One region of the Mesorhizobium sp. M1143 genome, then DNA from elsewhere that is predicted to be linked to it. Evidence: predicted binding sites of a transcription regulator. Region 1 holds the regulator's gene; the other holds the start of a gene.

Region 1 (7,611 bases):
TATTTCAGGCGTCGTGGTTGCCGCCGAGCGCAGCTTCATCATGCTGGCGGTCATGCTTGTCGCCGTGCTGTTTGATCGCGCCGCACTCACCATGCGCAATCTGGCGATCTCCGCCATTGCCGTCATCCTGGTGTCGCCGCACGAGGTGGTCGGTCCCAGCTTCCAGATGTCGTTTGCCGCCACCGCCGCCCTTGTCGGCGCCTATGCCGGCTGGGCCGATTACCGCGCCGACAAGGTGAGAACGCCGCTGGCAAAGCGCTCCTTCGTCGGCTTCCTGTCGCGAAAATTCGCGCTGGCCATGGGCGGCCTCGCCATGACCTCGATCATCGCCGGCAGTGCAACCTTGCTGTTCGCCATCTGGCATTTTCAGCGTGTGTCGCCGCTCAGCCTGATCGCCAATCTGGCCGTGATGCCGATTGTTTCGTTGATCGTCATGCCCTTTGCCGTGCTCAGCGCACTGGCGATGCCGTTCGGCGCCGACGGGCCGTTCCTCTATGTGATGGGCAAGGGTCTGATGGCGATGATCGCTATATCGGCCTGGATTTCCGAGCGCTCGCCGGTCGACGCCGTCGGGCTGATCTCCATCCGCTCGGTGCTGTTGGTGGCAGTCGCCCTCGTCATCGCCACCATGGCCACCACCTGGCTCAGGCTGGCGGCCGTGCCTTTCGCGCTGGCCGGCCTGTTGACGGTGCCGCAGGTGCTTACGCCCGACGTGCTCATATCCGAGGACGCACATTTGGTGGCCATGCAGATCGGTGGCGGCGAACTCGCCCTCAACCGCGAACGCTCCAACGAATTCACCACGGACAATTGGAAACGGGCGCTGCGGGCCGAAACCATTATCCCGCCCGAGATTTTCGAGGCAACAGATACGCGGTTCGATCTCGATCCGCTCGATCTGCCGCCCGGCTCGCCCTTCTATTGCACCGGCGATCTCTGTATCGCTCGACACCCTTCCGGAGCCATTGTAGCTCTTGCGAAAGACCGCAAGACGGCGCGGCCGGCCTGTGCCTTCGCGAGCCTGATCGTCATCGATGACGCCACCGCCTACAATCCGTGCCGCGACCCGCTGGTCCTGGTCGTGACGAAGAAACAGCTGGCCCGCGACGGCAGCGCCGCCGTCTTCTTCGATCCGCAATCGGCAGCGGCAGCGCCAACCATCCGGTTCGCCGTCGACAAGCCGTATCGCCCCTGGCACGAGCAACGCCGCTTCTCCCGCGACGCGCGCGGCCTGCCGCCTTACAACCAGCGTGAAAAGTACAAACCCAAGCCGGCTCAGTAGCGCCGGATCAATCCGACAAGCTTGCCCTGCACCTTCACCCTGTCCGGTCCAAAAATGCGGGTCTCGTAGGCCGGGTTGGCGGCTTCCAGGGCGATCGAGGCGCCCTTGCGGCGGAAGCGTTTCAGGGTCGCTTCCTCATCGTCGACCAACGCCACCACGATCTCGCCGGGGCTGGCTGTGTCGGCATTGCGGATGATGACCGTGTCGCCATCGAAAATGCCGGCCTCGATCATCGAATCGCCCTTGACCTCGAGCGCGTAGTGTTCACCGCCCATGATCATGTCGGGCGGCACCGAGATCGAATGGGTCTGATGCTGGATGGCGTCGATCGGCACGCCGGCGGCGATGCGTCCCATCACCGGGATTGAAATCGCGGAAACGGCATCGTCATTGCCGGCAGACATCGAACGCGACGGCGAGCCCGCCTTGATCTGGCGGCCGAGACCGCCTTGGCCCATCCCGCCTTGGCCCATCCCGCCTTGTCCTTGGCCGCCTTGCCCTTGGCCGGCTTGACCAAGACTGCCCTGAATGACGCTCGGCGAAAACTTCCTCGCCGCGTTGAGGCCTGGTGCGATCGAGTCGGGCAGCCGCAGCACTTCCAGCGCGCGCGCCCGGTTCGGCAGCCGGCGAATGAAACCGCGCTCCTCAAGCGCCGTGATCAGGCGGTGGATGCCGGACTTGGAGGCGAGGTCGAGCGCTTCCTTCATCTCGTCGAAGGACGGCGGGATTCCGCTCTCCTTCAGGCGTTCATGGATGAACATCAGAAGCTCATGTTGTTTGCGCGTCAGCATCGCGGCCCCCAAGGGTTCTGAAACCAGAATCAGAAAAAACAAACCCAGAACAAACACTATCTGTTCCAGTTGTGTTCCGCAACCTTTTAAAGTTTAATGAATGTGTTGACGTTTTGTTCAGCGTAACGTTCGGCGCTGCGAGCGCCGCCTGCGCCCAGTTGCCAGCAACGGGGTGAAACGAAGACAAAGTGCCCTGCGTCGTCGGCTACGATCGCCGCTTCCTTTTCGGACGGGGCTGCGCAGCATCCGCGCGGGGTTCTCTCTGGGCATAGACCCGCAGCGTGTAGCCGATGTGAGCGGTCATCAGAGTTTTCGCACGTTCGACGTCGCGATCGAGGGCCGCTTCCATCAGGGCGGTATGGTGTTCGATCGCCACGGCGTCGCGCAGGGCCGCCACGGCCTTCCGGTGTCCGTCCGTGCGGCCGGCGGCGGCGCGCAGCGTCGGGGCCAGACCCAGAAAGCGGTGATGGCGATGCAATTGGTCGGAAATCGTTGCATTGAAGCGCAGCAGCCAGCTGGATGTCGCGGCACTGAGCAGCGCCGCATGGAAGGCATCGTGTTTTTCGTACCACGCGTCGACCGCATCATCCGATGGATCGTCGAGAACAGACCCGCACCGTGAGAGACGATAGTGGGCGGCAACGACCGCGTCTTCCCACTCACGGTCGCCCTTCTCGATCGATTCCACCAGCAGGGGCAGTTCGACCACCAGCCGCGCACGCGCCAAATCCTCGAGCTCCGCCCGAGAGACGGGAGCGACCGCAAACCCGCGGTTGCTGATGGCGGTCACAAGCCGTTCCGCCTCCAGCCGCGACAGCGCCTCGCGCAACGGCGTCCAGCCGATGCCGTAGGTGTTGCGCAGCGTGCTCAGCTTCAACGGCGCGGCAGGCGCCAGCCGGGTCGCAAGAATATCGCGCCTGAGCAGGCGATAGGCCACTTCCGTCTTCGAGGTCTGCTCGTCATCCAGCATCGTGATCCATCAGACATAAACGCTCGGGCGGATCATTATATATCAAAGCCTTTCAATGGGTGAATTATATATAATGTTTGACAGTTCAAGGGCGACCACTCAAGATCGCCGGCATGTTTGGGCGGCAGGCTCCGCCGCGCGCGTTTGTCCATGGAGGGGCGCCGGATCATGAGCACGACACCCGATCTCGCTACAATCGAAGCAATGGATGCCGCCGATCCGCTGCGCTCCATGCGTGAACGCTTTGTCTTGCCGCAAGGCGTGATTTATCTCGACGGCAATTCCCTGGGCGCCGCGTCAGCGGTCGTCTTCAGCGAACTGCAGCAGGCCGCCACGCAGGAATGGGCGCACGACCTCATTCGCGCCTGGAACACCGCCGGCTGGTTCAACATGCCGGTGGAACTCGGAGATCAGCTCGGGCGACTGATCGGCGCGGCTGATGGGCAGACGGTGGTCTGCGACACAACCTCGATCAACATCTACAAGCTGCTGCACGCAGCGCTCGGCATGCGGCCGGATCGGTCGGTCATCGTTGCCGAGGGCGACAGTTTCCCGACCGACCTCTACATGGCCGAAGGCGTCGCCTCGACCCGGCCGGGAACGCGGCTGCGGCTGGAGGGCGTCGACGCGGCCGCAATCGAGGAGCTGATCGACGACAGCGTTGCCGTCATCCTGGTCAACCACGTCAACTACAAATCCGGCCAGTTGCGCGACATGGCGGCGCTGACGCGCAAGGCACATGACGCCGGCGCGCTGATCATCTGGGATCTCTGCCACACGGCCGGCGCCTTGCCGGTCGAACTTGACCGTGCCAATGCCGATTTCGCCGTCGGCTGCACCTACAAATACCTCAATGGCGGCCCGGGCTCGCCGGCCTTCATCTACGCGGCCGAGCGCCACCATGGTGATATCAGCCAGCCGCTCAGCGGCTGGTGGGGCCATGCGCGGCCCTTTGCCTTCGAGCAGGGCTTTGCCGTCGGCAGCGGCATTCGCCGCTTCCTGTGCGGAACGCAGCCGGTGCTGTCGATGCGGGCGCTCAAGGGCGCGCTCGATATCTGGAACGACGTCGATATGGCGGCGGTGCGCAGAAAAAGCATCGCGCTGACCGACCTGTTTATCCAGCTCGTCGAAGCCAGATGCGGCGCCTACCGGCTTGAACTGGAAAGTCCTCGCGACGGCAGCCAGCGCGGCAGCCAGGTGTCGTTCCTCCATCCGCATGGCTATCAGGTGATGCGCGCGCTGATCGAGCGCGGCGTGATCGGCGATTTCCGGGCGCCGTCGACCATCCGTTTCGGCTTCACGCCGCTCTATGTCGGATATGGCGATGTCTGGCAGGCGGTCGAAGTCCTGGAGGATATTCTGCGCACCGGCGCCTGGCAGGACGCCCGCTTCGCGGTGAAGACCGCGGTTACGTGAGAAACCAGAGCAATTTCAGGAAAAGTGTGAAGCGGTTTTCCGTCCGAAATTGCGTCAATCAAAGAGCTAGAGCATTTCGCCGTTTCCGTTAAACGGTGAAATGCTCTAGAGCCGGGTGCGGACCGTCCAGAGCTCCGGAAACAGCACGACCTCCAGCATCTTCTTCAGATAGGAGGCGCCTGAGGTGCCGCCGGTGCCGCGCTTCAAGCCGATGATGCGCTCGACCGTTGTGACGTGGTTGAAGCGCCAGCGGCGGAAGTAATCCTCGAAGTCGACCAGCTTCTCGGCCAGTTCGTAGAGCATCCAGTAGCGCTGCGGGTCGCGGTAGACGGTTTGCCAGGCAGCCAGCACGTCTTCGTTCTCACCGCGCGTCTCGCGCCAGTCCGTGCGCCCGGCATCGGCGCCGATGTCGAAGCCATTGCGCGCCAAAAGCAGAAGCGCCTCGTCGTACAGCGACGGCGTGGCCAGGATCGCTTCCAGCCTGTCCGTAAGATCGCGCCGGTGCTTGTGCGGCCCGAGCATGGCTAGGTTGCGGTTGCCGGCCATGAACTCGATGGCGCGGTACTGCCACGACTGGAAGCCCGAGGATTGGCCGAGCGCGTCGCGAAACTCGGTGTATTCGCTTGGCGTCATCGTGCGCAGCACGTCCCAGGCATTGTTGAGCTGCTCGAAGATGCGCGCGACGCGCGACAGCATCTTGAAGCTCGGTTCGAGGCGGTCGGCGCGGATCGAGCGGATCGCGGCGCCGATCTCGTGCAAAGCGAGCTTCATCCACAATTCCGATGTCTGATGCTGGATGATGAACAGCATCTCGTCATGGGCCGAAGACAGCGGCGCCTGCGCATCGAGCACCTTGTCCAGCTGCAGATAGTCGCTGTAGGACATCCGCTCCTTGAACGACATCTGCGCGCCATCGGACGCCGGATCGTGCGGCTTAATCAATTGCTCTTCTCCGCGCGCAACCGGAAGCGCTGGATCTTGCCGGTCTGGGTTTTGGGCAAGGCGTCGATGAACTTCACCGAACGCGGATATTTGTAGGGCGCGATCGTTGCCTTGACGTGGTCCTGCAGGCGTTTGACGGTCAATGCGTCCGGCGAAACACCTTGCACAAGCACGATATGCGCCTCGACGATCTGGCCGCGTTCACCGTCCTCGGCGCCGGTCACCGCGCATTCGGCGACGTCGGGATGCGAGAGCAGCGCCGCTTCGACCTCGGGGCCGGCGATGTTGTAGCCGGCGCTGACGATCATGTCGTCGGAACGCGCGGCGAAGTGGAAGAAGCCATCCTCGTCCTGCGTGAACGTATCGCCGGTGAGATTCCAGCCGTCGCGGACATAGTCCTTTTGCCTGGCATCGGCCATGTAGCGGCAGCCGGTCGGGCCGCGCACCGCCAGCCGGCCAGCAGAGCCGCGCGGCAACTCCCGCATCTCGTCATCGACGATGCGTGCCAGATAGCCGCCGACTGGTTTGCCGGTGGAGGCCGGCTTCATGTCGTCGAAGCGGTTGGAGATGAAGATATGCAGCATCTCGGTGGCGCCGATCCCATCGAGGATCGGCTTGCCGGTCTTCTCAGTCCATTCCTCGAAGACAGGCGCCGGCAGCGTCTCGCCCGCCGAAACCGCGACGCGCAGCGAGGACAGGTCAGCGCCTTGATCCATGGCCTTGAGCATGGCCCGATAGGCGGTTGGAGCGGTGAAGGAAATGGTCGCTTTGTAGGTCTCGATGATGTGGATCATGTTGGGTGGCGTCGCCTGTTCCAGCAACGTCGCCGCGGCGCCGAAACGCAGCGGGAAGATGGCGAGCCCGCCAAGACCGAAGGTAAAGGCAAGGGGCGGGGAGCCGACGAAGATGTCGTCGGGCGTCACCTCCAGGATTTCGCGGGCATAGGCGTCGGCGACGATCAGCAGGTCGCGGTGGAAATGCATCGTCGCCTTCGGCACGCCGGTGGTGCCGGAGGTGAAGCCGAGCAGGGCGACATCGTCGCGGCCGGTGTTGACGGCAGTGAAGGTGACCGGCTTGTCGAGGGCGGCGCGGTCGAGTTCCGCGTCATGGTTGGCCGTGCCGTCGAAGCCAATGACCTGCTTGAGATACGCACTGCCCTTGGCGCAGGCGGTCATCTCGTCCATCAGCCTTGTATCGCAAAGCGCAACCGTGATTTCCGCCTTGTCGACGATCTTGGCGAGTTCGCCGGCGCGCAGCATCGGCATGGTGTTGACGACCACCGCGCCAACCTTGGTGGCGGCCAGCCAACAGGCGACCATGGCCGGGTTGTTGGCCGAGCGGATCAGCACCCGGTTGCCCGGCTTGACGCCATAATTCTCGACCAGGGCATGGGCGAGCCTGTTGGTCCAGTCGGACAGTTCCTTGTAGGTGCGGCGGCGGCCATTGCCGATCAGCGCGGTGTGGTCGCCGAACCCTTTTTCGACCAGCCTGTCGGTCAATTCGACGCCGGCATTTATGTGGTCGGGATAGTCGAAGCCGTCGAGCAAAAACTCCGGCCATTGCTCCGGCGGCGGCAGGTTGTCGCGCGTGAATGTGTCGATATGCGCTGATGGCCCAAGCATTTTCGGCTGCCCCTGTCTGCCTCGCGCCCATGGCTGAACAAGGCGCAGGATCGCACCAGTCGAAATTTGTTTCAAGCCTAAAATGTTTTTAGGTCGCAGGATTGACGCCGCCCTGTTCGGCGGCCATTCCTGTCGACTGAACTGAAGCCATCCGGGAGGGATGCAGATGCTCCAACATCGTGTTGCCGATTGGGACAATGCCTACGCCAACGGCGACAACATTGCCGGCAGCAATCGCTGGCCGGCCGCGTGGGACACACCGGCACAGGCTTTTCGCGACACAATGTCGGCGTCCGGTCGGGCCAAGCTCGACATCGCCTATGGCGACAGCCCGCGCAACAGGCTCGATCTGTTCCTTCCCGATGTCATGCCCAAAGGGCTCGTCGTCTTCATCCATGGCGGTTACTGGAAGGCGTTCGACAACAAGCCATGGTCGCATCTGGCCAACGGCGCGGTTGCCAATGGCTTTGCCGTGGCAATGCCGACTTACACGCTTTGTCCCGACATACGCATTTCCGGCATCGTCAGGGAAATCGCGGCGGCGATCGGCAAGGCGGCGACGATGGTCGGCGGGCCGGTGATCCTGAC
Region 2 (7,611 bases), on a different contig from region 1:
ACGGTTTCGCTGGCGTCGAGGTCGGCCAGTGTGCGCGCCACTTTAAGCACGCGGTGATAGGCGCGCGCAGAAAAGCCGAGTTTCTCGCTGGCATCTTTAAGCAGCGACAGGCCGGCTGCATCCGGCGCGGCGATGTCCTCGATAACAGAAGGCGAGCAATGGGCGTTGGTGGTGGCGCTTGTGACGCCCAGCCGCTCGAACCGCTCGCGCTGGATGGTGCGGGCGCGCGCCACGCGCTGGGCGACCGCCGCGCTCTTCTCCGCCCGGTCGGGCCGGATCAGGTCGGCGGCCGAGACAGCCGGTACCTCGATCCTGAGGTCGATGCGGTCGAGCAGCGGGCCTGAGATGCGCGCCTGGTAGTCGGTGCGGCAGCGTTCACCGCGCAGGCAGCGATAGCCGGGCTCGCCGGCCATGCCGCAACGGCACGGGTTCATCGCCGCTACCAGCTGGATGCGCGCTGGATAGGTGACGCGGTGGTTGGCGCGCGCGATCATGCAGTCGCCGGTCTCCAGCGGCTGGCGCAACGCATCCAAGGTCTGCGGCGTGAATTCGGGAAACTCGTCGAGGAACAGGACGCCGTTATGGGCAAGCGATACTTCGCCCGGCCGCGCCCTGATGCCGCCGCCGACCATTGCCGCCATCGAAGCCGAATGGTGCGGGGCGCGGAACGGCCGCCGGTCGGTGAGCTTGCCTTCGCCGAGCTCGCCGGCCACCGAGGCGATCATCGAGACTTCAAGAAGTTCCTTCGGTGCCAGTGGCGGCAGAATTGAAGGCAGCCTCTGCGCCAGCATCGATTTTCCCGAGCCGGGAGGCCCGACCATCAACAGATTGTGGCCGCCGGCCGCCGCCACTTCCAGCGCCCGCTTGGCGCTTTCCTGGCCCTTGATGTCGCAGAGGTCGGGCAGGTCGCGCGCCGAGACATGGATGCCGGGCTCGGGCCGCGACAGCACCTGCGTGCCGCGAAAATGATTGGCGATGGCAATCAGGCTGCGCGGCGCCAATATGTCGAAATCCTTGCCCGCCCAGGCCGCTTCCGGCCCGCAGCCGAACGGGCAGATCAGGCCTTTTCCCTCGGCATTGGCGCCGATCGCCGCCGGCAGCGCGCCGGCCACCGCGGCAATGGTGCCGTCGAGCGACAATTCACCCAGCACGACATAAGACGCCAGCATATCGCCCGGAATGGCGCCGAGTGCCGCCATCAGGCCGAGCGCGATCGGCAGGTCGTAATGGCTCCCTTCCTTGGGCAGGTCGGCAGGCGCCAGGTTGACCGTCACCTTCTTCGACGGCATTGACAGGCCCGAAGCGTGCAGCGCCGCCTGCACCCGCTCGCGGCTTTCGGCCACCGCCTTGTCGGCCAGGCCGACAATCTGCATGCCGACCTTGCCCGGCGCGATCATCACCTGGACATCGACCGGTACGGCCTCGATGCCCTGGAAAGCAACCGTGCGAACCCGCGCCACCATCTTGCTCTGCCCCCGGATATCAGCTCGCCTCGGCCTTGTGGTTCAGACCGCGAGCGACGTCAGGACAAGACAACCATAGATTTCAGGCCAAGGCAAGAACATTACAGGAACATGCATTCGTTGTGGTTGCAGCGCGCTGTGCCGGTTGCAAAAACGGAAGATGGTTGAGCAAAATGGAACGGCTGCTCCGCCTCCTCGACCGCGTTAACAAGGCGACTAGGCCCTTCGGCAATCTGAGGGTGTTGCTTCTAAGCGGTGATGAAGGCATCGACCGAACCTGAAAGCGATCGATCGATCGCGACCTGCGGTGGAAGCCACTCCATGACAGGATATCTGAAAGGCCAAGGCAGGGCGATCCGGCGCGAAGAGCCGCTCTCCAGAAAAATCTCGTTTACAAGGTCTATGAACCGCCCGCGGTCTCGTTCGATTCGTTTCAAAGTTTGCGAACGAATGTAATCCCGGGGAATTCGTCGCTCCTTCAGCGCTAAGACAGCCTCCGCGATGGATCGAGGATCGGGTGGAATTGTAAGCGAATAGTCATCATCCAGATAAAGGTCTCGGCCGCCATGGTTCGGCGTCGTGACCACTGGAAGCCCCGCGAGAAGATATTCCGTGCTTGCGAACATTGGTCCTTCAAGGTGAGAGAGACAGATTCCCACGGCTGCACGATTTAGATGCGTGTTCACCTGAGCCGGTGCCAATCGGACAGGCTTGCCGGTGCCGTCAAACTCGTTGATAAAGACGTGATGCGGCGCGAGCTCCCTATGCCGATTTATTCGCGCTCTTTCCGACTCCGTCGTGGAGGATCCGCTTGAATCTCGATAGAAGACAAATGCGCAACGCTGGATGCCAAGCGACAAGTCATGGCGCTTCCACGGAGCCAGTTGCGCATTGTAGATTGCATCAAATTCTACAGGGACGTCATCGAGAGGCCTGAATATGTGTTCGGAGGTTGTTGACGTCTTGTTGTGCAGGACGGCGGCCTCGCCGGACTGGTTCAACAGATCAGCCTCTGCCTGAGTGTTGGATAGGAAGATTAGCGAGTGACGGGGGTTCTTGAGTCTATGCAGAACGGCATAGGTCCGGATGGTTTTGACGCTAGCACTGTTTTCGATGGACCAGGTTGGCGAGATGAGAAACCAGGCGCGGTGGCTGCGTGGACGGAAAGGCATATGACTTGCTAATCCGAGCGGCGTACCGGACATTCCCGAATAGGATATGAACGGATCGTCCGACAGCAAACTGGCCTGAAGAGCAGGTTGCGACTTCGCGGAAGGGTGCCCTTTTCTGAGGTTGTGGCCATGACGCAGCATGGCTCTGACAATCTCGAATTTGGTAGGAGGGCGATACCCGTGCTGTAGGGTCAACATGCGGCAATTGCGATCTTGAGTGCGGAGAAAAACTCGCTTCGATAGAGAGAAATTTGGCAAAGAAACACCGCCATTTGATCGACGGAATATCTCAGGCGATCAAAACTGGTGTACGGAGAAGCGCCTCTTGAAAGAAAACATCGTCCCAAGCGGAGCTGGTTCTCACATCGCGCTACCAACCGTATCCGTTTGCGTAGGCTGTTTCAATCAAGAGGCATTCATCGACACTGCGATCCGATCCGTAGCGGCGCAGACATACACTGCGTTCGAATGCGTGGTGGTCGATGATTTTTCGACCGACGGTTCCCGCCGAAGGATTGAAGAGTGTCTGTCCCAGCTTGGCGACAGTCGTTTCCGCTTTCTGCCCCGACTGCAAAATGGCGGGCAGTTGACAGTAATGATGACCGGGCTTGACGCGACAGCCGGGCCCCTGATCTCCTTTCTTGACGGTGACGATGCTTGGCATCCTGACTTCATAGAATGCCATGTGAGAGCGCATCTCAGCCAAACCGTATCGCGGCAATGTCGAGCTCCGATGAGGTGGTGATAGATACGGCCGGCAACCTGCTTGCGGGCGGTCATCCCGTATTCCACCTGAACGACCCGCGATCGATGCCGAAAATGAGCGGCTACCTGCATGTCGACACCGAAGCTGACCCGACATTATTATTTATTGATCGGGGTACCGTGGGTTGGTTTTGGTCAACCACATCGGGGATGATGTTTCGTCGAGCTCCGCTTGAAATCATGCGTCCATCCGATCCGGACGAAATAAAGATATGTGCCGATGGTTATATGGCTCGTGCCGCCCATATGATCGGCGGAACCGTGAGGATTGGGCGGGCTCTTGGCAGTTATCGGCTTCACGGCGGCAATGGCTGGGCGGACGGGCGCATCCTGGGTACCGGAGTTGGCCTCGGCAGGATGTCGCCTGATACTGAAATAGCGATACGGCGGGCACTGGCCAATCGTTGGTGCGAAGTGGCGCCGGGACTGGCGCATTTAATCTCCCGCCACTCAATGCGCAGGACCTTGGTCGACCTGATCGGACTGTCTGCGGCTTTTGCATTGCTGGAAAAGAACTCCGATGCGGGTTTTCTGCTGAAAGACTGGGCAACACCACAGCGAAAATTGCAGACCAGACTTATCGGTCTCCTTCCTCCGAAACTGAGGCCTCGGCGCTTCCGGGACATAGTTTGATCTGATGAGCCGCTTGCTCGGCAGTCTTACCCGATAAAGAGCATCTTTCGATGCTTCTCTGGACCCACCAAAGTCCTCCGTAGCAACGCACACTACGCGGTCGAATTCCGCCGCTTTTCCTCCACCGCGTCCCAGAACAGGCTGGCGATATCGGCGCCGCCAAAACGCTGCACTTCGCGCACGCCGGTTGGCGAGGTCACGTTGATCTCGGTCATGTAGTCGCCGATCACGTCGATGCCGACCAGGATGAAGCCGCGTTCTTTCAGCGATGGGCCGATGCGGGCGCAGATTTCGCGTTCGCGTTCCGTCAGCTCGGTCTTTTCGGCGCGGCCGCCGACATGCATGTTGGAGCGAGAATCGTGGTCGGCCGGCACGCGGTTGATGGCGCCGACCGCCTCGCCGTCGATCAGGATGATGCGCTTGTCGCCCTTACGCACATCCTTCAGATAGCGCTGGACGATATACGGCTCGCGTGACAGCTGGGCGAACATTTCGAGCAGTGAGGCGAGGTTGCGATCGTCTTCCTTGAGATGGAAGATGCCGGCGCCGCCATTGCCATAGAGCGGCTTGACGATGATGTCGCCGAATTCCTTGCGGAAGGCCGCGACCTCCTGGGGATCCTTGGTGATCAGCGTTTCGGGCATCAGATCGGGGAATTCGGTGACGAAGATCTTTTCCGGGCTGTTGCGCACCCAGGCCGGGTCGTTGACGACCAATGTCTTCGGGTGAATGCGCTCCAGAATATGCGTGGTGGTGATGTAATTCATGTCGAAGGGCGGATCCTGGCGCAGCAGGATCACATCCATCTCCGACAGGTCGGTGCGCACCTTGTCGCCCAGCGTATAATGATTGCCCTTCTCGTCACGGAGCTTCATCTCTTCGATGCGGGCAAACACCTTGCCGCCCAGCATCGACAGCCGGTCGGGCGTGTAGTGGAACAATTGGTGGCCGCGCCGCTGCGCCTCCAGCGACAGCGCAAAGGACGTGTCGCCGGCGATCGAGACGGTGGAGACATGGTCCATCTGGACGGCGATCTTCAGGGGCATCTTCTGGTCTCCAGCGGGCTCTGTCGCCGATATACGGAACTTGGCGGCTTCTGCCAATCGCGCTTGCTTGGCCCAGACCTTTACCGGTCGAAGACCAGCCGGGAGTAACCGAGGAAGGACAGCGCCATGGCGACCAGCGAGGCGACGGCAAGTGCCGCCAGCGGCGGCATTGCCGGCAGCGCGAACAGGATGGCGCAGTAGACGAGATAGTTGACAATGCTGGTGGCGATGCCGACGCCGCCATAGCGCGCGCCCTCCTGCGCCACGCCGCGGCTCGACGGCGAAAAGGTCAGGTGCCGGTTGATCTGCCAGGTGACGCACAGCGCAAAGCCGATCGACAGGACACGGGCGACGAAGGGACCGAGCGGCGTCACCGCCAAGAGCAGCCAGAGCACCGCGGCATCGGCGACGAAACCAACGCCGCCGGCCAGGACGAAGCGGGCGAGCCGGCTCACGGCCTCAGGCGGCCCGGGGCGTCTTGCCCGGTTCGGCCTTCGCTGTTTCGCTCGTGCGTTCGCGCCGTTCGACCCGGCCCGACGGGACGGAGAGATAGAAAATGCGCTTCTGCTCGGCGCGTCCGCGCGATACCGAATCGAGGATCAATCCGGTCACCATCGCAAGCATCGACAAGAGCAGCAGGCCGACCGACAGCACCCAGGTCGGCATGCGCGGCACGAGGCCGGTCTGGGCGAATTCGATCAGCACCGGCGTCATCAGGGTAAGGCTCGATGCCAGGAAGAAAATGGCGAAGGCGCCGAAGAAGCGCAGCGGCTGCGTCTCCTTCATCAGCATGGCGAACATCCACAGGATCCTGGCGCCGTCGCGATAGGTCGACAGCTTCGACGACGATCCCTCAGGCCGGCGGCCATAATCGAGCGCGATCTCGCTCACCGGCAGTTTCAGCTGCGAGGCATGCACCGACATTTCGGTCTCGATCTCGAAGCCGCCGGAAACGGCGGGAAAGCTCTTGACGAAGCGCCTCGAGAAGACGCGGTAGCCGGAGAAGATGTCGGTGAAGTCGGCGCCGAACAGCCGCTTGTAGAGGCTATTGAAGATGCGGTTGCCGAAGGCATGGCCGGAACGGCCGGCATCGTCGGTGACGCCGCGCCTGGTGCCAACCACCATGTCGCAGCGCTCGGTCTGCAGGATGTTGATCAGCAGCGAGGCATCTTCCGGCGCATAGGTGCCGTCGCCATCGGCCATCAGATAGATGTCCGCATCGATGTCGGCGAACATGCGCCGCACGACATTGCCCTTGCCCTGGCGCGGCTCGCGGATGACGATGGCGCCGGCCGCGCGGGCCTTTAATGCCGTCAGGTCGCGCGAATTGTTGTCATAGACATAGATCTCGGCCGATGGCAGCGTCTCGCGAAAGCGCCGCACCACCTCGGCGATGGTCAGTTCCTCATTGTAGCAAGGCAGGAGCACGGCAATGGCCGGCTCATGGCGGACTTCGTGCGGCATTTCCGTCTCCCGACGCCCGGCGGAGCCTCCGGCCGCGCTCATATGCGGCCTCGCTCAGGCGACTTTACTATTTATTGAAGCTGTTAAGGCTAGGTTTAAGGCCGCAGTCTTTCCGACGAAGGTCATGATGATGAACGCAGCCAAGGCGGGTGCTTCCTCCTGGAAGTCCGACATGACGCTGGCGCTGCTTGCCATGCTGGTGGTGCTGGCCGTCAATGCCGCCACGGGCTTTCGCGAATTGAGCAATGCCGGCGGCGACAATGACAGCCTGCTGCGGCTGGTCGAGGTTCGCGACATGCTGGCCGGCCAGGGCTGGTTCGACCTGCATCAGTACAGGATGGGGCCGGAAGGCGGTTTCGTCATGCACTGGTCGCGGCTGGTCGACGCACCGCTCGCCGCCATCATCCTCGCCGCCTCGGCGCTGACCGGCAGCATGGCCATGGCCGAAGCGATCGCACAGGTGCTGTGGCCGTCGCTGCTGTTTTGCCTGGCGGTGTTTTTTACGGCCCGTGCGGCACGCAGCTTCGCTGGCGTCGGCGCCGTGCTGCCCGCTATCGTCATCGGCGCTGCAGCGCTGCATTTCATCGGCATTTTCTTGCCGGGTGCGCTCGATCATCACAATGTCCAGCTGACGCTGACCATGGCCAGCCTCAGCCTGCTGCTCGAGGCGCCGGCGCGTCGCTGGGCGGCGCTGATTTCCGGGCTGTGTGCGGCCCTGACGCTGGCCGTCGGCATGGAAACCGCGCCCTATGTCGCCACCATCGGCGCCTGCATCGCTTTGCTGTTCGTCGTCGATCCCGGCGGCGAACGCCGGATCGCCAGGGATTTCGGTCTCGGCTTTGCCGGGGTTTCAGCCCTCGTCTTCGTCACCACCATCCCGCCATCGGCCATGGGCCAGCCGCAGTGCGATGCCTTCTCGGCTGTGCAGTTCGTGGTGGCGGCAATCGCCGGACTGGGGCTTGCCGCCGTGACGTCGCTCACGGCGTCCAATGGCACGGCCAGCCGCCGCCTGATCTCGCTTAGCCTGCTCGCGCTTGTGCTGGGCGCCGTCATCGTGGCGCTGTTTCC

What was found. Region 1 encodes LexA, which represses DNA repair genes until DNA is damaged. Its sites were predicted from a motif close to TGTTCNNNNTGTGTTCNG; they were not measured.
Region 2: NKH35_RS06270 (YifB family Mg chelatase-like AAA ATPase) is a predicted target of LexA. The motif match lies at 1,558-1,575, and genes of this name have one in related genera.

Annotation. Positions count from the first base shown of each region.
Region 1 is NZ_JAMYMJ010000025.1:56,572-64,182, reverse strand. Features, by position in the region: gene NKH35_RS18100 (ComEC/Rec2 family competence protein) at 1-1,282, shown strand, start outside; gene lexA (transcriptional repressor LexA) at 1,276-2,073, opposite strand; gene NKH35_RS18090 (GntR family transcriptional regulator) at 2,279-3,043, opposite strand; gene kynU (kynureninase) at 3,212-4,459, shown strand; gene kynA (tryptophan 2,3-dioxygenase) at 4,565-5,401, opposite strand; gene NKH35_RS18075 (AMP-binding protein) at 5,398-7,023, opposite strand; gene NKH35_RS18070 (hormone-sensitive lipase) at 7,184-7,611, shown strand, end outside.
Region 2 is NZ_JAMYMJ010000005.1:92,089-99,699, forward strand. Features, by position in the region: gene NKH35_RS06270 (YifB family Mg chelatase-like AAA ATPase) at 1-1,463, opposite strand, end outside; gene NKH35_RS06275 (glycosyltransferase) at 1,712-2,776, opposite strand; gene NKH35_RS06280 (glycosyltransferase family 2 protein) at 2,853-3,380, shown strand; gene NKH35_RS06285 (glycosyltransferase family protein) at 3,455-4,033, shown strand; gene gshB (glutathione synthase) at 4,126-5,079, opposite strand; gene NKH35_RS06295 (GtrA family protein) at 5,160-5,534, opposite strand; gene NKH35_RS06300 (glycosyltransferase) at 5,539-6,543, opposite strand; gene NKH35_RS06305 (GtrA family protein) at 6,668-7,611, shown strand, end outside.